Regions from separate parts of the Corynebacterium appendicis CIP 107643 genome, predicted to be linked through region 1. Evidence: riboswitches for the same ligand, from Rfam matches in the RefSeq annotation. Region 1 holds a riboswitch; the other holds the start of a gene.
What was found. Region 1 has a riboswitch for cyclic di-AMP ahead of CAPP_RS07955 (C40 family peptidase). Riboswitches for the same ligand answer to the same signal wherever they lie in the genome.
Positions count from the first base shown of each region.

Region 2: linked by a shared signal. The riboswitch ahead of CAPP_RS03060 (resuscitation-promoting factor Rpf1 domain-containing protein) and the one ahead of CAPP_RS07955 (C40 family peptidase) in region 1 are both predicted to bind cyclic di-AMP.

Region 1 covers NZ_CP046976.1:1,622,328-1,632,689, forward strand. Annotated here, with positions in the region: gene CAPP_RS07950 (C40 family peptidase) at 1-438, opposite strand, end outside; gene CAPP_RS07955 (C40 family peptidase) at 747-1,487, opposite strand; cyclic di-AMP (ydaO/yuaA leader) riboswitch at 1,499-1,676, opposite strand; gene qcrB (cytochrome bc1 complex cytochrome b subunit) at 2,050-3,687, opposite strand; gene qcrA (cytochrome bc1 complex Rieske iron-sulfur subunit) at 3,687-4,910, opposite strand; gene qcrC (cytochrome bc1 complex diheme cytochrome c subunit) at 4,907-5,755, opposite strand; gene ctaE (aa3-type cytochrome oxidase subunit III) at 5,811-6,431, opposite strand; gene ctaF (aa3-type cytochrome oxidase subunit IV) at 6,860-7,291, opposite strand; gene ctaC (aa3-type cytochrome oxidase subunit II) at 7,311-8,396, opposite strand; gene asnB (asparagine synthase (glutamine-hydrolyzing)) at 8,855-10,362, shown strand, end outside.
Region 2 covers NZ_CP046976.1:604,067-614,428, reverse strand. Annotated here, with positions in the region: gene CAPP_RS03090 (TrmH family RNA methyltransferase) at 1-548, opposite strand, end outside; gene CAPP_RS03085 (NCS2 family permease) at 552-2,006, opposite strand; gene CAPP_RS03080 (DUF3027 domain-containing protein) at 2,143-2,868, opposite strand; gene CAPP_RS03075 (glutaminyl-peptide cyclotransferase) at 2,908-3,714, shown strand; gene CAPP_RS03070 (DUF2771 domain-containing protein) at 3,742-4,275, shown strand; gene CAPP_RS03065 (cold-shock protein) at 4,290-4,673, opposite strand; cyclic di-AMP (ydaO/yuaA leader) riboswitch at 5,001-5,167, shown strand; gene CAPP_RS03060 (resuscitation-promoting factor Rpf1 domain-containing protein) at 5,181-5,861, shown strand; gene CAPP_RS03055 (YeeE/YedE thiosulfate transporter family protein) at 5,945-7,369, opposite strand; gene CAPP_RS03050 (hypothetical protein) at 7,545-7,745, opposite strand; gene CAPP_RS03045 (helicase-associated domain-containing protein) at 7,799-9,862, shown strand; gene CAPP_RS03040 (FAD-binding and (Fe-S)-binding domain-containing protein) at 9,859-10,362, opposite strand, start outside.

The DNA of each region.
Region 1 (10,362 bases):
GGCGACCTGGTTCAGCTTCTGCGACTCGTCGAGCATGCGCTGCGCAGAGCGGGACAGCGAGCCGAGGTACGCAGCGCGGTCGATTGCTTCCTGCGGGTTGGCGGACTCGAGCGCGTTCACGTTCGCGTCGTTGGAGAGGTTGCGATACTGGACGCGCGCCTGGTAGTCCACGTCGCCCTGAGTTCTATGTTGGGCTTTGGAAGCCTTGCGGGCGGCACGCTGTACTTCTTCGGCGGTCTTCTTCAGCGCCTTTACCTCGCGCTCACCCTTAGCGATGTTGTCCTCGATCTCCTTGACCTCTTCCGCCTTCGCGGTGGCCTTCTCGGAGATCTTCTCCATCTCCTTGATCAGGTCGTTGCCCTCGTCGGCATGCGCGGGCACAGCGACGCCGCCGAACGCGACAGCCACCGTCACCAGACCGGCGGCAGCGGAAGTCATAGTGAAGCGGCTGAGGCCACGGGAGCTCAGAGGGGAAGCAGCGCGGTCGATGCCCATGTCGGGAACCTCTACTTTCAAAAACACAGACGCACCCCCCGTTGAAAAGGGGGCACAGCGAAGGATCTATGAGGATTACAAACTTGTAACAAAGTTAATCGGCGGGAGGCCCCCGGTCAAACGCCCAGAACACTTATTTTCCGGAACATCTAACCCTGTGACCACAGTGAATATTGAGAAAAAGAACCGGCCGCGGACATCCCGTTGTTTTAGGGGGCCGCGGCCGGTTGAGCACTGAGAGCTCGTGACGCTTAGAAGCGCACTGCCGAGTGGATCGGCATGTAATTCAGCGGGCGGTAGCTCACCGGGGTACCGGAGTTCAGCGCGTCGATGATCTGGCCGTTGCCGGCGTAGATACCGACGTGGGACGCGCCACTGTAGTAAACGACGATGTCGCCGGGCTGCAGGTCCGAGATAGCGACGTTGCGGCCTGCGGAAGCCTGCGCACCGGAGGTACGCGGAATCTGCTTGCCAGCCTGGGCGTAGACCCAGGAGGTGAAGCCAGAGCAGTCGAAGGCGTTCGGCCCGGCGGCACCGTAGACGTACGGGGAGCCGATCTTGGATTTGGCGATGGACACGATGCGGTCACCCTGGGACTGCTGCGGCTTCGGGGCAGCCTTGGTGACAGCGCGGTACTCGGTCTGAGCCGGTGCCGGGGCGTACTTCGCCTCGACGCCGTTGATCCAGTCGCTGAAGCCCGGGACATTATTGACTCCCGGAACATTCTTCACTGCGGTGATGGCAGCGCGGACATCAGCATTCTTGTCTGCCTTGCCGGCGAGGGACGGGATCCACTGCTCGATGCCCGGGACGCTAGCAATGCCCGGGACGTTCTCGATGCCCGGAACCTCGGCAGCGATGCCGGTGTTCGGGACCTTGACCTGAGCCGCTTCTGCGGTGGCCGGTGCGAAAAGGGTTGCACCCGCGACGAGCGCGGAGGCGGTAGCGATGCTGCGCTTTGCAGTCGCGTTGTGGCGGCGGTGCTTAGCCATGGACAATCTCCAATATCTTCCAGTGACGCCTACCGGGTTAGCTGTCGGGTTCGGTGCAGGAATTCACCTCGGGTTGCTCCGGCACGCTCTACGCGCGCTCCTTGCTTCCCTTTCACCCCAGGAAACGTTCTCGGTTCCCCGGCTTCCATTCCCGCCATGGGGCGAAATGGAATTCGGCTTAGTGTTCTGATGTCTTATCGCTTGCGCCTCTGTGGCCGCAAGGTCTCAGATAGGTTACGAAATGGACACGGACGTTGTCTAGCGACGCGCCCGTTATCGTTTCGTAATCTTTCTCGGCGTCCAGATTATCGGACATTATATGTTCTGAACGTTTAACTGGGAAATTATCTATCATCGCGGCTTTTTCAGCTGACCAGCACAGATAGGAACGGTAAATGCAATCGGGAGGGCTCTTTCGCGAGTCACGGAGACGGCGCAAATAAAACTGTGACACTCGCCACACTGTTACAAAAACGCTATAAACAAGAGGAAACCCCCTCTCCCACCCCGGTTCAGTTCCGGGTGGTCAGGAGAGGGGGTTTTAACCGCGTGCGTTTAGCGCTTACTTGCGCTTGCGCTCGATGGCGCCCGCGTCACGGTCGGAGGCACCCTTCTCGGCCTCGAGGGCACGGAGGGTCTCAATCTCCTCGTGGTGGTTGGCGCGCTTGATCTCGTTACGCTTGGCGGTGATCGAAGGATCATCCGGCGAGAAGATACCGGAGGTCTCCGAATCTGCGTAGCCGAGTTCGTTGAGCTGCTTCGGCACTCGTGCACCGGCGTACTCCAGCGGGATCTGGTGGCCGTCGGCGTCGACCGGACCCAGCGGCTGGTGGACTCCGACAAAGGCGCCGTTCGGCAGCTTCTGGATGACACCGGTCTCAAGGCCGTGCTCCAAGACCTCACGGTCGCTGCGCTGAAGACCCACGCAGATGCGGTACGTGATGAAGTACGCGAGCGGCGGCAGAACAATCAGACCGATACGGCCGATCCAGGTCATCGCGTTCAGCGAAATCTGGAAGTGGTACGCGAACAGGTCGTTACCACCGGACAGCGTCAGCAGCAGGAAGAAGACCAGGCCCATGACGCCGATGCCGGTGCGGACCGGAACATCGCGCGGACGCTGAAGCAGGTTGTGGTGGGCGTCGTCGCCGGTGACCTTCTTCTCGATGAACGGGTAAGTCAGCAGCAGGACCACCATGATGCCGGCCATCAACGCCACCCAGAACACGCCCGGGATGGTGTAGTTGCCGAGGTAGAGTTCCCACGCCGGCATGACACGGGCGGCACCATCAGTCCACAGCATGTAGATATCCGGCTGGGAACCAGCGGAGACCTGCGACGGGTTGTACGGGCCGATATTCCAGATCGCGTTAATGGTGGTGACACCAGCCATCAGTGCGAGAACACCGAAGACCAGCATGCCGAAGCCCACGGCCTTCACGGCGAAGACGGGCATGATTCGGATACCGACAACATTGTTCTCGGACCGGCCCGGTCCCGGGAACTGGGTGTGCTTCTGGAACCAGACGAGCAGCAGGTGCGCCGCGATGAGTGCAAGGATGATGCCCGGCAGGATCAGCACGTGCAGGATGTAGAAGCGGTCCAGCATGAGGTCCGACGGGAAGTCGCCGCCGAACATTGCCCAGTGCAGCCAAGTGCCGATGATAGGCAGACCGACGATGATGGCGGACATGATTCGCAGGCCGACACCGGAGAGCAGGTCGTCCGGCAGCGAGTAGCCCATGAAGCCCTCAGCCATGCCCAGCAGGATCAGGGTCACGCCGATGATCCAGTTAGCCTCACGCGGGCGACGGAATGCGCCGGTGAAGAAGATGCGGAGCATGTGGGCGAACATCGCCATCATGAACATCAGGGCGGCCCAGTGGTGCATCTGCCGGACAAAGAGACCGCCACGGACCTCAAAGGAGATGTCCAGTGCCGTCGCGTATGCGCGCGACATCTCCACACCGTTGAGCGGCAGGTAGCCACCGTCGTAGATGACCTTGGTGATAGACGGGTCGAAGAACAGGGCCAGGTAGACACCGGTCAGCAGCAGGATGATGAAGCTGTACAGCGCCATCTCACCCAGCATGAAGGACCAGTGGGTCGGGAAGACCTTGTTCAGCTGCGGGCGCAGCGCGCCCGAGATAGTGAACCGCGAGTCAGCGTTGTCCGCGGCTTGCGCCAATTTGGTACTCATTATGACTTACGCTCCCAGAATGCCGGGCCGACGGGCTCAATGAAGTCCCCGCGGGCGATGAGGTAACCGTCTTCGTCGATTTCAATAGGCAGCTGCGGCAGAGCGCGGGCCGCCGGGCCGAAGACCGGCTTGCCGTGCTCCAAAGCATCGAACTGCGATTGGTGGCACGGGCACAGAATGCGGTTGGTCTGCGCCTCGTAGAGAGAGGTTGGGCAACCGATGTGGGTGCAGATCTTCGAGTAGGCGTAGTAATCGCCGTAGTGGAAGTCTTCCTGCCCCTCGCGCTCGACAACCTTGGCCGCGTCGGAGGAACGCAGACGGATCAGCATGACTGCATTGCGCGGGCCGTGAATCGAGTGCATGTGGTTCTCGTACACGTCGCGCTCGGCGTCGTACTTGTCGCCGTCGTTGACATCCTCTTCGAGGAGGGGGAAGACCGTCTCCATCGAAGCGGCGTCCAGATCCTCCGGGCGCATGCGCACCAGACGGGAGACACCAGCGGTGCTGTAGTGCTTGCCGGCATCGGTGTCGTGCAGCTCGGCAATCGCGGAGGTGTCGCGGCCGAGGTACAGCTTCTTGCCCTCGCGAGCCAGGGACCAGCCCTGGGTCCACAGGGTGCCGTCGCCGTTGTAATTCATCTGGTGACGCACGCGCCACGGGTTCTTGATGATGCCGCCGAGCGGGGCGATGATGACCAGGCCGGCCATAAGGCCAGCGCCCCCCAGGAGGCCCTTCATGACATTACGACGGCCGAGAGTGGAGGTCTGCCATGCGTCATTCAGCAAAGCCGTCGTGGTGCGGCGGTCAAGCTCGGAGGAACGGCCGTCGTGGCGGCGCTGAACCGCGATCTCCTCTGGGATGAACTTCTTGACGTACTGAACAATCGCGACACCGAGCGCGATCAGGGACAGACCGGAGGTCAGACCCAGCAGCGGGGTGTAGAGGCTGAAGAGGCCCAGGCCCTCCTGGCTGTGGAAGCGGGGCTCCCACGGCCAGAACAAGTACACGCCGAGGAACGCGAGCCCGGCAATGATCGAGATCGCCAGCCAGATGTTCACGCCAGCAGCGGCGCGCTTCTCAGCCGGATCGTTCTCGAGCGGGAAGCGCTCCTTCCGGTACGCCACCGTGACGTCGTCAAGCTCGGTGCCCAGAGCAGCAAGCTCGGCGTTGCTCATCTTGTCCAGCTCTTCGCTGGTGTAATTCTTCTTTACTTCATTGCTCATGAGCGCGATCCAATCCACATTGCGGCTGCACCGATGAGGGTGACGCCGATGATCCACATAGCCAGACCCTCAGCAACAGGGCCGATGCCGCCCAGTGCCCAGCCAGCCGGGCTCGGGGTCTCCTTGGACGACTTGATGAAGGCGATGATGTCGCGCTTCTCGTCAGCGGTCAGCTGACGGTCGGAGAACTTCGGCATGTTCTGCGGGCCGGTCAGCATCGCCTGGTAGATCTCCTGCTCGTTGGCAGGATCCAGCACAGGCGCGTACTTACCGGAGGACAGCGCGCCGCCGCGTCCGGTGAAGTTGTGGCAGGACGCGCAGTTCAGGCGGAACAGCTCGGAACCGCGGGCAACGTCGGCGGCCTGAATGTCGCCGTCGAAGTTCTTGCCGCGCAGCTCCTCCATCGCGATGGAGCCGTCCTCGTTGTACACGAGCTCCGGGCCGCCGCCGTTAGCTGCAACATATGCGGCCATAGCCAGTGTCTGAGCTTCGGAGTAGCGCGGCTTCTTGCGCTCAGCCTGAGCGTCGTTGGACATCATCGGCATACGGCCGGAGTTGACCTGGAAGTAGACGGCGCCTTCGCCGGTGCCGATCAGGGAAGGACCGCGGTCCTTCACGCCCTGCAGGTTCGCACCGTGGCAGGTGATGCAGGCCTGCTCGTAGAGGTCTTTACCTTCCTGAATCAGCGCTTGGTCATCGCGTTGGGCGGTGGCCACCTGCGCATCCGGGGTCAGGGCCGTAGCCAGCAGGCCGGCACCCGAGAGACCGATGCCGAGCGCCAGAGCGCCGGCGGCGGAACGGCGCATCCTGCGGCGGTTCCGCGCCTTCTTTGGGGTGTTATCCATGTTGTTCCCTTAAGCGAAAATCAGTGGTTAGTGCTTACGTCCGGTCAAGGCCGCGCTACTGAACCAAGTAGAGAGTAACGAACACGCCGATCCACACGACATCGACGAAGTGCCAGTAGTAGGAGGTCACCATGGCGGCAGTTGCCTGAGCCGGAGTGAACTTCGACTTGGCCACACGGAGCATGACCACGACGAAGGCGATAATGCCCGCGGTCACGTGCGCCATGTGGAAGCCGGTGATGATGTAGAACACCGATCCGTACACGCTGGACTGCGGGGTGACCCCCGCCATGACCATCTCGGTCCACTCGAATGCGACGAGGCCCAAGAAGACCACGCCGAGCACGATGGTCACGGTGAACCATTTGCGCAGACCGAAGACATCGCCCTTCTCAGCGGCGAAGACACCGAGCTGAGAGGTGACCGAGGAGGTCACTAGGACGATGGTGATGATCGTGCCGAAGACCACGTTGAGGTGGTCCGTTTGGTTCGACCAGTCACCGGTGGACATGCCGTTTGCGCGCGAGGTGAAGTACATCGCGAACAAGCCGGCGAAGAACATCAATTCTTGGGCGAGGAACACGATCGTTCCCACGCTGACCATGTTCGGTCGGTTCAGCACAGGGAGACGGTCGGGCGCTGTCGCCATACCTGGGTTCGTTGTTGCAGTCGTCACGCGTATCAGTATCGCCTTTTTCAACCATAAAGTCACCTTGTTCACCCCCGAATTTTTCATGTGAGCACAACGAGGACCAGCCGTTTTCTTTCTGTTTCCTGCGCGTGTCGGTCCCCATAAAAGTTCCGGGAACTATTTGGGCTCGCTTTACGCCGTTCATCGGTGCAGGTCACCGGCGGACAGAATTTTCCATTCTGGTCCCCCCGCGATTCCGGACAGCTCCTGCACGCATGCACCAAAGCGGCCGTGATTTTCTTTTAGTTCCCAGGTGTGACCGGATTCACATTTAATCCCTGGGGAAACGGTACCCGACCCCTACTTTCGTATGCCCCCCCACTCGGCGCGGATATATAGGTATATCGGCGTGAAAAATCCCCGCACCGATCATGATGTCAGGTGCGGGGTAGGGCGCGCGAAGCGTGGAAGGCTTAGTGCTTCTCGCGCGGGATGCCGTACTGCAGGTTCAGCTTGGTGGTCGCCCAAATGAGGACAACAGCACCGAGAGCCAGCAGCCACAGCTGCCAGAACGCGATGCCAAAGGCCATCAGGCAGATGCCACCGGTCATGGCGAGCGGCCAGATAGAGCCCGGGGAGAAGAAGCCCAGGACGCCAGCACCGTCCTCGACCTCTGCCTCTTCCCAGTCCTCCGGGAGGACATCGCTGCGGTTCTCGGTGAAGTTGAGGTAACCACCGAGCATGAACGAGAAGGCAGACGCCAGGATAAGGGCGACACCGCCGGCCCATTCATAGCCGTAGAGGTATGCGTCGTCGCCGACGTAGTTAGTGCCGAAGGCGTAGATGACCGCCGTGATGGTCAGAAAGACGCCGATGGCGTAAAAGACTTTTGCTCCAGCTCCCATTGCTTTTCCCTAGCCTCTCTTAGACATTCTGCACGGCGTTGTCGCCGCCGCGGGTTCCGGTTCGGTCGGAGTTGAACGGACGGGTGGACGTTGCAAACGGCTCTTCGCCGATGGACTCGAGGGCCTCGGAGTTAGCCGCGTCAGGGTTCTGCTCGCGGAAGCTCATGTAGTCGCGGAACTTCTCCGGGGAGACCGCACGGATCTCGAAGTTCATCATCGCGTGGTAGGTACCGCACATCTCGGCACAACGGCCAACGAAAGCGCCTTCCTCGTTGATCTCCTCGATCTGGAACTTACGCTCCTGCTGGTTCTTCTCCGGGTGCGCGTAGACGTCGCGCTTGAAGAGGAACTCTGGAACCCAGAACGCGTGGGACACGTCGCCGGATGCAAGACGGAACTCAATCGGGGTGTTCGTCGGAAGAACAAGGACCGGAACTTCCTCGGTGGTGCCGACAGTCTCGATCTGGTTGTAATTCAGGTAGGAGTTGTCGCCCATCGAGTTGCCGTGGATCGGGTTCGGGTTGTGAACACCCTCGGCATCCTTCTGGGAGTCCTCGGCGATCTTCTGGCGCTCAGCGTCAGTGCCGTCGTAATCGGAGCCCGTCGGGGAGAGCTCGGCGCCGACGTGCGCGTAGCCGAACTTCCAGTTCCACTGGAAACCGGTGACATCAACGGTGACTTCCGGGTTCTTGTCCAGCGCCACGACCTTGGTCTGTGCCTGAATGGTGAAGAAGAACAGCACCATCACGATAATGATCGGAAGGATGGTCAGTCCCAGCTCCAACGGGACGTTGTACTGCAGCTGCTTCGGGAACTCACCAGCCCCTTTCTTCTCGCGGCGCTTTCCACCCCACGCGAAGATCGCGTAAAGGAAGATGCCCCACATGATGATGCCGATGATCCATGCAGCGAGCCAGACCCAGACCCAGAAGTTGTACATGCTTGCACCCTCAGGGGTGATGGGGTCCGGGAAACCCATGTCGAGCAAGTTCGACAATGCGCTCGGCGGTTCAGCCTCACAGCCGGCGAGACCGAAGCCGCTCAGGGCGAGCAGCCCTGCGACTCCGAGTTTCTTGGCCAGGCCACGGTTCTTTGCCGTATCCACGTGTGTCTGCCTTCCTATCCACACAAACGAAAAAGCTGTGAATATTCTCCAATCCTCCACCTCGACTGTCAGGCAGCCTGAGGCGAGCAGAGCAAAATATTCCTACCCAGTCAGAATAGATTATCCGCGCGCCGGACCTAACCCGCTCCCGTCCGCATGTTCCGCCTGTCCAGCCCGCCACCGGGCACCGCAGTTGAACAGAACCGTTTACCCGCTGGTTACCGGCCACGTCTGCAGCCCCGGACATCTACTGGGAATCCTCGGTGTGCCCGCCGTCACAGAATTTCCTAGAAATATCAACCGGAAGTTGCACCCCTATTGGGGACGGGCTAAAGGTGGGTCCTGAAGGGGCCTGCGCCACGCGGACACGAGCAAATTCCGGCCGTGCAGGGCGGGGCTTCTATTGTGGGTAGAGCTGAACTCATTTTCCTTGAATGACCATCTAAGGAGCCTTTCCCATGTGCGGTCTTCTCGCCATGCTGACCAGCTCGTCTGACGCTTCGCGCTTCGCGGAGGCAGCGGAGCGGGCCCTCCCCTGTTTCCACCACCGAGGCCCGGACGCCGCGGGCACCTGGCACGACGAGGACGCCGTCTTCGGATTCAACCGCCTCGCCATCATCGATCTGGAGCACTCGCACCAGCCGCTGCGCTGGGGCCCGGCCGAGAATCCGGAACGCTACGCGCTGACTTTCAACGGCGAAATCTACAACTACGTCGAGCTGCGCGAGGAGCTCACCGCCGCTGGCCTGAGCTTCAACACCGAGGGCGACTCGGAGACGATCGTGGTGGGTTACCACCACTGGGGCGAAGACGTGGTCAAGCACCTGCGCGGCATGTTCGCCTTCGCCATCTGGGACACCGAGACCCGCTCGATGTTCGTGGCGCGCGACCAGTTCGGAATCAAGCCGCTGTACTACGCCACCACCGAGGCAGGTACCGTCTTCTCCTCCGAGAAAAAGGCGATCATGGAGATGGCCCCGGAGCTCGGTCTGGACCTGAGCCTTGACCGCCGCGCGATCGAACACTACGTCGACCTCCAGTACGTCCCGGAGCCGGAGTCGCTGCACTCGTCTATCCGCCGCCTCGAGTCCGGCTGCACCGCCACGCTGACCCCGGGCGGCGAGGTCCACGCGAAGCGCTACTTCAACCCCCAGTTCAATGTCGTCCCGGTGGCCAAGGGCGATGAGCACCAGCTGTTCATCAAGATTGCCGGGGTGCTCGAGGATTCCGTCGCAAAGCACATGCGCGCTGACGTGACTGTCGGCTCCTTCCTCTCTGGCGGCATCGACTCGACTGCGATTGCGGCCTTGGCGAAGCGCCACAACCCGGACCTGCTCACCTTCACCACGGGATTCGAACGCGAGGGATATTCGGAGGTCGACGTCGCCGCGGAATCCGCTGAAGCGATCGGTGTCGAGCACATCGTCAAGGTCGTCTCGCCTGAGGAATACGCCGACGCGATTCCGAAGATCATGTGGTACCTCGACGATCCGGTCGCGGACCCGTCGCTCGTGCCGCTGTTCTTCGTCGCGCAGGAGGCCCGCAAGCACGTCAAAGTCGTCCTGTCCGGCGAGGGCGCAGACGAGCTGTTCGGCGGCTACACCATCTACAAGGAGCCGCTCTCCCTCGCTCCGTTCGAGAAAATGCCCGACCCCTTGCTGAAGGGCCTGAACAAGCTCGGGCAGATCCTGCCGGAGGGCATGCGCGGCAAGTCCCTGCTGGAGCGCGGCACCACCCCGATGGAGGCCCGCTACTACGGCAACGCCCGCTCCTTCAATTTCGACCAGCTGCGCCGCGTCCTGCCGTGGGCGAAGCCGGAATGGGACCACCGCGAAGTCACCGCCCCGATCTACGCGCGTTCACAGGACATGGATCCGGTCGCGCGCATGCAACACCTCGACCTGTTCACCTGGATGCGCGGCGACATCTTGGTCAAGGCCGACAAGATCAATATGGCCCACTCCCT
Region 2 (10,362 bases), 1.0 Mb from region 1:
GAGCGCTGCCAGGTGGTCACGGTGCCGTCGAGATGTGCGAACGGCAGACGCAGGACGTGCCCCATGGACACGCGCACGCTGCGGCGGTACAGCGGATCCGCCGTGCCCGCGCCGAGTAGCACGCCGTCGACGCCCATGCCCGCGGCGTTGCGGAAAATCGCGCCGATATTCTCGTGGTCGCCGACGCCTTCCAGCACGACGAGGGTGCGGGCGTCGAGGAGCGTATCAACGGCGCGTTCCGGCGCCTTACCCGCCACCGCGATCAGCCCGCGGTGCATGTCGTAGCCGGCGACCTCGGCGAGCAGCTCGCGGGTGACGGCGTAAACGGGGACGTCGACAGGCGGGAAGCCCTCCTCTTCGCGTTGGGCGAAGAACGTGTCGAGCTTCTTCTCGAACCCGACGACGCAGCGCAGCGGGTAGCGCGAATCGATCACGCGCCCCGCCACGATCGGTCCCTCACCGAAAATGAGGCCCTTCGTGTTGTCCATGGTTTTCAGGTCACGGACATCATCCAGCCGCGGATCGGCGGGGTCGGTGATGCGGATCATGGCTTAGGAGACCGCAGACATGATCGGGTCCATGGCGAAGAACACCACGAACAGGGCGGAGATCAGCCACATCAGCCAGTGGACGTCCTTCGCCTTGCCTGCGAATACGGAGAACAGGGCGAACGTGATGAAGCCGATACCGATGCCGTCCGCAATGGAGTACGTGAACGGCATGGCCACGATGGTGAGGAAGGACGGCAGAGCGATGTGGAACTGCGTCCAGTCAATCTCCGTGACTTGCATCATCATGAGAGCTCCGACGATGACCAGGACCGGGGCGGCTGCCTCGATGGGCACGATCTCGTAGAGCGGGGTGAAGAACATCGCAGCGAGGAAGAGCAGGCCGGTGACGATATTGGCCAAGCCGGTGCGTGCGCCGTCGGCGATGCCCGCGGAGGAATCGACGTAGACCGTGGCGGACGACGCGGAGCCCGCGCCGCCGACGATCGCGCCGAAGCCCTCGACGACAAGCGCCTTCTTCATGTCGGGAAGCTCACCCTTCTCGTCGGTCAGGCCGGCCTGGCGGCCGAGCGCTGTCATTGTTCCCATGGCGTCGAAGAAGTTGGCCAGCACCAGGGTGAACACCAGCAGGGACGCGGTGACAACGCCGATATTTGTGAAGGCGCCGACAATGTCGACTGCGCCGACGATGGAGAGGTCCGGAATGCCGCCGAAGGAGTCCGGCAGGCTCGGCACGGCGAGGTTCCAGCCAGTCGGGCCGTTATCCGCCGAGGAACCTGCGCCGGTGACTGCCTCGACGACCAGTGCGATGATCGTGTTGATCACGATGCCGATGAACAGGCCGCCCGGAATCTGGCGTGCCACCATGAAGCCGCAGATGAACAGGCCGAGGACGAACACGAACGTCGGCCAGGAGGCGATCGAACCGTTGATGCCTAGCTGAACCGGAACGGTGGTCATCGCCGCGTCCGGGATGCGGCGGACGAAGCCGGCGTCGACAAAGCCGATCAGCGAGATGAACATGCCGATGCCAACGCCGATCGCAGCCTTCATCGACGGCGGGATCGCGCGGAAGACGGCGGTGCGGAAGCCGGAGATGGCCAGGAGCACGATGATGATGCCGTCGACGACCACGAGGCCCATCGCCTGCGCCCAGGTCAGCCCCTCAGACCCCACCAGCGTGACCGCCACAAGAGTGTTCAGACCCAAGCCGGCGGCGATACCGAACGGGTAATTCGCCACGGCGCCGAACAAGATGCACATGACACCGGCCACCAGAGCCGTCGCCGCGGCTACCTGCGGAATGCCCAGCACGGTGCCGGCGGAGTCCTCGCTCGTGCCCAGGATCAACGGGTTGAGCAGGACGATGTACGCCATGGCGAAGAAGGTGACCACGCCGGCGCGCACCTCGCGTCCGACCGACGAGCCGCGCTCAGTAATATGGAAGAAACGGTCGAGACCGGAGGTTTCCCCTGCCTCTTTCGTCGTCTCGGCCACCTTGGTGGAACCGGACGGATTCGTCGTGTCACTCACTGTGATTCCCCTGACGTTTGCATGTCAATAACGGCAATAGCGTCCCACTGACAGCGCGAAAATCAAAATGACGCGGACAGGGAATCGGGCAGAACGGGAACTAATACAGGGGTTTTTCGTCGTCGAAAAGCGCGCTGCTCGGCGTGGCATCCTCGCTGTCGACCTTGGTCTCGGAGTGGGCTCCGCAGCCGTACACTGCGGAAACGACGTGGCCGTCGGCGGAATACTCGTTGGCGCAAATGCCGAAATTCTTGCCCACGGGCTCGGCCGCAGGAATGTAGAACGCGCAGGTCTTGCACTGCAGCGCAGCTTGGGACGCATGCTCGGAATTGGGGCCGAATTCCCCGCGGCGCCAGCGCTGCTTCGCCGCCTTCAGCCCGGCGGTGGTCAGGTACTGGTTCGTCTCCCGGCCGATGAAGACGACCGCATCCTTGGAGAAGGAATCGTCGGTGAGCCGCTCATCGTCCGGCGCGGGTTCCATGAGGTCGCCCGGGCCGAGGTCGCCTGGGCGGAGACGTTCGGTGTACGGCACCCAGTCCGGGGCTTGCAGCGCATCGCCCGACGGCGCGGGCACGAGCGCGACCTCGTTGACCGTGATGTGGTCGGATCCGGTGGCGCACGCCACGACCGCATTCCACTCCCACCCGGAGTATCCGGACACATTGGCCTTGAAGCGGTGGGTGGCCACGTTCGCGCTCAGGCCGACAACGCCGATGTGGTCGCCGACCTCACCGTGATCGAGCTCGAGCAACGCTTCGCGCGCGGTGTTCACGGCGCGGGCGCCGAGCAGCGGTCCTGCGTTCTTGTCGTTTCTTCTCCGGGGCACGCACCCCATTATGGCTGACGCTGTTGCAAGATAGGCCCTATGGTCGAATTCCCCCACGCCGCCGCGCTGTCGTCGTTGCTGACCGCCGTCGCCCTCCTCGCCGTCGGATGCAGCTCGACCGCGGCGCAACACGAGTCCGCCGGCACGGAGATGCTGACGGTCTCCGTCAAGGAGACGCTCCCCTTCGACGACACGAGCTTCACCCAGGGCCTCGAGGTCGCGCCCGACGGCACGCTCTACGTTGCCACCGGCATGGAGGGCGAGTCGCGCATCTACCGCACCAGCGCACAGGGCGAGGAGCTGGCCAGCGAGGACCTCGAGCCCGACTTCTTCGGTGAAGGCATCACGCGCGTCGGGGACCACCTGTGGCAGCTGACCTGGCAGAACAACACCGCCATCAAGCGCGACGCGGACACGCTCGCCGAGCTCGAGCGCACCTCCTTCGACGGTGAGGGGTGGGGTCTGTGCCACCGCCAAGACGCGAACGAAGTGATCTTCTCCGACGGCACCGCGGAATTGCGCCGCATGGATCCGGACACGCTCACCGAACGCGAGCGCTTCACCGTCACCCGCGGCGGCCAACCGCTCGAGGGCATCAACGAGCTCGAATGCGTCGGCGACGATATTTACGCAAATATTTTCACCACGACGGACATCGTGCGCATCGATGCGGAGACAGGAAGCGTCGAGGCGCTTATCGACGCCTCCGCTGTCCCCAACAACGCCTCCCCCGATCCGAACCACGTTCTCAACGGCATCGCGTTCATCCCGAACAGCGGCAACGAGTTCTACTTGACCGGCAAGCGGTGGCCGGACATGTACCGAGTCACCTTCGAACCGAAGTAGGAACCGCGCCAGTTAGACTGCATAGTCATGGTGGAAAGCAAGGCAGGAACATCCAAGACCGCGTTGACGGTGGCGGCTATCGCCATCGCCGTGATCGCCATTGCCGGCGGCCTCTACTTCTTCTTGAACTGGCAGGAGAACCGCCCCGCCACGCCGCCTGCCGAGATCGAGGTCGCAGCTCACGCCGACGGCGCCGATAAAGAGGACGAGGTGTCCGCCACCCCGTTCAGCGTCTGCGAATTCGGCGCGGAGTGCCCGGAGGGCGACATCGCGCGCGTCAACGCCGACGGCGCGGCGAATATCCGCATCACCGTTCCGGACGAGGTCGCCCAGCAGCAATGGTCGGTGCTGAGCATTTACGACGACCCAGCCGCCAATTCCGAGCGCACCTTCACCCCGGGCGAGGCCACCGAGGTGGACATCCCCGTGACCGCAGACAACGACGGCAACGACACCCACCTTGTCGTCATGGAGGTCTCCACCCTGCTTGTCGGTGCCGACGATAAAGGCGAAGAAACCCCCGTCGTGACCACATGGGCGTTCACGACGGAGGCTAAATAGTAGGCGCGGAGCGCTTAGACGTCGAGCTCCTTCGCGACGGCGCGGAGGATCTCCGCGATCTGGCGGGATTCCTTGCGCTCCGGGTAACGGCCTGCGTCGAGCGCCGGCTGCACCTGCGTCTCCAGCATGGACATCACGTCTGCGAGCATGCTGCCCAGCTCCTCCGGCTTGCGGCGGTGCACCGGGCGGCGGCGCGGCTCGTCGAGCACCCTCACGCGGAGCGCCTGCGGGCCACGGCGGCCAGCGGCGAAATCGAACTCAATTCGCTGCCCCGGGAAGAGCTCGTCGATGCCCTCGGGCAGGACATTCTTGCCCACGTAGACGTCTTCGTCCCCCGGGTTAGAAGCGAAGCCGAAGCCCTTGTCGGCGTCGAACCACTTCACTTTTCCTACTGGCATGCGCGATCACACCCTCGATAATCGAAAGAATTCAAAGGTAACAGTGTAGCGCCACCACTCCCCACCGCCTAGTCCCCCATTCACGACACGCAGACGGCAACGGTTGTGCGACAGGTCACGAAACCAAGATTACCGCAGGTAACCAAGCATAAAACACAACGAGCACTAATCACATTCTTCACACGCATCACAAATCGTGCCGAGAACGTGACTCAATCGTTATAAACGGATACAGTTCTTGCCATGCCCCGAACGCGGGCGTGACCTTTTAACGCTGCCAGCCACGTTCAGTTTTGTCCGGCTGGCATGAAATACGACGCAAGTGCACAAGTACATAGGACAAAAGCGGGGGACCCACCCAGCACAGCGTGAAACGCGCGAGTGCACCGCGGAGCGAGCTCCGCTTGGGGTGAAGCCGCCGTCTGGGCGGCCAGGTGATTCAAACCTCAGCCTGAACCCGACAGCTCACCTCGCAGACGTAGAACAAGAGAGGAAACACACCCCACTATGGGACGTCACAGCAAGCAGAACCGTAACCTGTCCACCAAGGTCGCCGCTGGCGCAACCGCCGCCTTGGCCACCACCGCGCTGATCAGCCCGATCGCCTCCGCTGCCCCGGATTCCGACTGGGACCGTCTCGCACAGTGCGAGGCCGGCGGCAATTGGCACATCAACACCGGTAACGGCTACTACGGCGGCCTGCAGTTCAACGCCGGCACCTGGCGCGCTTACGGCGGCAACGAGTTCGCTCCGCTGCCGCACCAGGCAACCCGTGAGCAGCAGATCGCTGTCGCTGAGCGCACTCTCGCCGGCCAGGGCTGGGGCGCATGGCCGGCATGCTCCGCCCGTCTGGGCCTGAACTCCGCTCCGACCCCGCGCAACGTCTCCGCCAACAAGCCGAAGCCGGCTGCCGCTCCGAAGCCGGCCGCTAAGAAGAGCACCGAGCTCGAGGTCGACGCTGTCTACTCCTCCATCACCCGCGAGCTGAACAACCGCGGCATCGCCGTCCCGGCCAGCGTCACCGCGACCTACAAGGCCAACCGCAACGACTACAACGCGTTCTACGTTGCCAACAAGCCGCTGGTCGACGCTGTCCTCGCCGGCGACACCCAGGCCATCGCCTCCGCCATCCAGTCCAACGTCAACGACTACGTCTCCGATCTGAAGACGCAGTACATCGGCGGCTAATCGCTTTTAGCAGGACGGCAAGAGCGCCCACCCCTCGCGGGGCGGGCGCTCTTTTCCTATGCAGACGCTAGCTGGACTCAGTTCTAGTCCGCGGCATCCTTGACAACGGTGATCTGCCAGCCAGCATTCTGGTTCTGCACGAAGTCCTTCACGCCGTGGCCGTCATCGGCGGCCCACTGCGGGATGGACTCGGTCGCCTGGGTGCAGTCGAAGTCGATGATTAGCTCTTCGCCCGGATCGAGTTCGGACATCGCCTGCTTCGCCTCAATCAGCGGGAACGGGCAGACATCGCCGAGGGTGTCCAGGATGTAGCGGCCATTACCGAGCGGACGGGCCGTGGTGTCCTGCTTCGGCTTCGTCTTCAAACCGACGCCGCCGGAAGCGGAGACGATATTGAACTTCGGCGCCTCCTCGACCTCCGATTCGCGCGGTTCGACGCCGGCAAGCTGCGGGTCGCTGATGGACTCGTCGGTGGTGTACACGCCGGAATCCTGAGCAGCCCCCTGCTTCACGCCGGACGGCTTCAGCCACAGCTTCGCACCGACGAAGACACCGAGAGCGATGAAGGCTGTGGCGACCCAGCCCTGGTAGCTGAACAGCGACGTCTGAACCATGCCGTTCCCGACGGTGCAGCCGCCGGCCAGGGACGCGCCGACACCCATGCCGATGCCGCCGATGATCGCGCGGACGGACGTGCGGCCGTCCGGAACGCGGACACGGAATTCGCCGGAGACCTTCGCGGCGATGTAGGAGCCGACAAGGATGCCCAGAACCAGCAGGGTGCCCCAGTTGAGATACTCGGCCTCACCCGTGGTGATGTAGCTCATCAGGTGCGCAGACGGGGTGGTGATGCTCAGGCCGGTATTGCGGCCGGTCGCCGCGGACAGCGGCCACGCCAGCACACCGAGCAGGCCGATGACGGCGCCGACGGTGTACGGGTGCAGCGGCTTGCGGTACCACGGCTGCTCCAGGGTGACTTTCGGCTTCGCGGCGTCGCGGGCGAGGAAGCGCTGCGCGACGTAGGCAGTAACGAGAGCGAATGGAATCGCAAACCACCACACGGAAATGCCGAATGTCTGCGGCAACGTGGTCCAGCCGGTGTCCCATTCCTTCAGCTTGTCATTGAAGCCGGAGAGGAAGCCGCTCTTCATGGCGGACGCGGACAGACCGTAGAACAGCAGCGCGAACCAGGAGCCGACCAAGCCTTCGCCAGAGCGGTACCACGTGCCCGAGGCGCAACCGCCGGCGAGAATGATCGCGAGACCGAAGATGAAGCCGCCGAGCGCGACAGCAAGCGGCGCGAAGGTGCGGTACTCCGGTGAGATGACGCCGAGCGACGTCAGGGCCGCAAGACCAATGGCGTGGACAGCGATGACGATGAAGAACGCGACAAGGCCGCGTCCCTGCTTCTGCAGGAAGACATCGCGCATCATGCCTGTCACGCAGAATCGTCCGCGCTGCATGACGATGCCCAGGGCGGTACCGACCGCTAAACCGGTCAAAATCATGGAATCCTCCAGTGCGTTTAATAAGGTGCGAATGCACTGGGGAGTCTACAACCTATGAACCAACTAGTCTAGGTTCGCCGCATCAGACTAAACCGGTCGGTCTATTCACCCAGAAAAAGAAAACCGCGCAACGCCTCAGTATCGAAGCATTGCGCGGCCGAAAAGCTACAGCGACTTACTGCGCGGTGTTGACGCGCAGCGTGTTGTGTACGTAACCGGTTTCCTCCCACGGACGGGGCAGAATCAGGTCGTTGCCGAAGGGGCTGTTGGCGCCCGTGAGCTTGGAGGAAATCTCCGTCACCGGGTGGCCGTTACCCGGGGTGTGCGCAGGCCACGCCGGGTTGATCTGGGTGATGTTGTCAACGTCTTGAGCCATGAACATCATTCTTTCACGTCACCGCCTGAAACGCACGTAAACTCACCCCCGCAATGAATTCCTTCACCCGTTCGCTCACCGCACTCGACGACGACGCGCTGCGCCGGCTCATCACCGCCCGGCCAGACGCGTTCTTTCCCGCGCCGCCGCAGATCGCTTCCCTGGCAACGCGCCTCGCGCTTCCAGGGTCGATTGCACGAGCTTTACGACGCTTGACCGCCCCCGATCTTGCTCTTCTCGAGCGCTTAGCGGATGCCGGGGCAGAATTCGATCCGTACGATGCCGCTGGCGAGGCCGCGGAAGGGAAACTCGACAACCTCCGCGCGCATGCGCTCGTCTTCGGAGGTGACGACGAGCTCCGCATTGCACCGGGGGTGCTCAGCGCCGTGCCCGCGGGCTGGCGCGTGACCGATCCGGTGCCGGACAATGTCGACGACCTCATCGCCGAAATTTCCGCGCCAGAGCGCAAGGTACTGGAGACGCTCGCCACCAACGGCGGCGTGGGCACCACCAAAGCCGCCGCCCCGGACGCGGATCCATCCACGCCGGTCGCCACACTCATCGCTAAGGGTTTGCTCGTCCGCGTCGATTCGAGCACCGTCCGTCTCCCCCGCCCGGTCCGAGATGTGCTGCGCGGCCACCCGCCGCGGACCTTCCCCATGACGCAGCCGTCCGCCCCAGACATCGATCAGGACAGGGTTGACACCGCAGCCACCACGCAGGGGCTCGACGCCGTGCGACAACTCCGCCAACTGATCACGCTGCTGCTCGCCGAGCCCGTCGCACTGAACAAGGACGGCTCTGTCGGCGTGCGCGCCCGGACGAACTTGAGCAAAGAACTCGGCTTCGACCCGGCATTACTGATCACCATCGGCGAATCCGCCGGGCTGATCGGCCGCGGCAATGTGGAGGACGCCGATGTTCTCGCCGCCACGAAAGATGCGCTCACGTGGTTGGACGCGACGCTGCCCGATCAGTGGGCGATCCTGCTCACCGGATGGGCCGCCTCCCCGTGGCGGACGGACAAGGACGAAAAGCTGCTCTCCCCGGAGATGCACTCCCCCGATGCCCGCGGCGCACGGTTGACCATCCTGCGCCAGCACGGCGACCCCGATCGTCTCTTCTACTTCGCTCCCCTGCCGGCCTCCCAGCTGCCACCGTCGTTCATTGACACCGTCATCGAGGAAGCCCGCTTCGTCGGCGCCCTGGATGCGACGCCCGCCGCATCAACACCGCTGACAGCTCTCCTCGACACTTCCGATATCGCCGCCGCCACACGTTCACTCGTGCCCGCCCCGGTGGACACACTCATCGCTCAGGCGGACATGACGGTGCTCGCGCCCGGACCGCTGGAGCCGGAGATGGGCGCATTCCTGGAGAGCATTGCGGAGCTCGAGTCCCCCGGCATGGCCAGCGTCTGGCGCATCACCGACGCCTCCGTCCGCCGCGGCCTGGACAGCGGGCTGACCGCCGACGAGATTCACGCCTGGCTGGATGACCACGTCATGGGCGAGGTCCCCCAGGGCATTGCATTCCTCATCGACGACACCGCCCGCACCCACGGCTCCATCCGCGCGGGAGCAGCAATGAGCTATCTCCGCAGCGCGGACCCGGCGCTGATCACGACGGCGGCCGAGAAGCTCAGCGGAATCATCCGCCCGCTCGCCCCCACCGTCGCGGTCTCGCAGCTGCCGCTGCCGAAGCTCATGGACGCCCTGCGCAAAGCGGGCCTGCAGCCCACCGCGGAAGACGAGACGGGCGCACAGTTGAATATGGCGCCCGAACCGGCGCTCGTTCCGGCCACGCCGTCGCACCTGCCGCGCCCGACCGCCGTCACCGACGAACAGGCCGACCAGATCATTGCCCGCCTACGCTCCGAGGTCCCCGGTACGCACCCCGCGCCGGCACCCGCCGGCGACACCATCGAGGTGCTCCGCGCGGCGGCGCGCGGCAGGCGCCAAGTCACGCTGGGCTACGTGGACAAGAACGGCCGAGGGCAGACACTCACCGCCCTGCCGCTGTCCGTGTCCGCCGGGCAGGTCGACGCGCACGTCGCCGCCACCGACGCTGTGGTGCGCATCGCTCTGCCACGCATCACCAAGGTCGTGATGGCTTAGCGGCTCACGCGCTCCAGCACCTCGAGGACGTGCTCGTAATCCTTGCCCGTCGCGGCGGTCAGGCCCAGCTCGCAGGTGCGGTTGGACGAGGCGTGGCACTCGGCACCGAATTCGGCGACTTCCTCCGCTTCGCGCTTCGTGGCGGCCTGGGTCAGCTCCGGGTGGAGCATGCCGCGGTCACCTGCATAGCCGCAGCAGTTCCACTCCCGCGGCACATTGACTGTCTCGGCGGCGGCAGCGGCGACCTGGGAGAGGTCGTCGATAAGCGAAAGGTGCTTGGCCGAGCACGTCGGGTGGATCGTGATCGAATCGATCTTGTTGGACACCTCGAGCTTGTCCACCACCTTGTCGTTGACGAACGCGACGGCGTCGATGACAGTGATGCCGATGGTCTCGGCCATGTCCTGGAAACCGTGCGTGCAGCTGGCGGCGTCGACGATGACGGGCAGGCGGCCGCCGTCGGTGGCGGCAATGAGCTCGTCGTTGACGCGGCGCTGCAT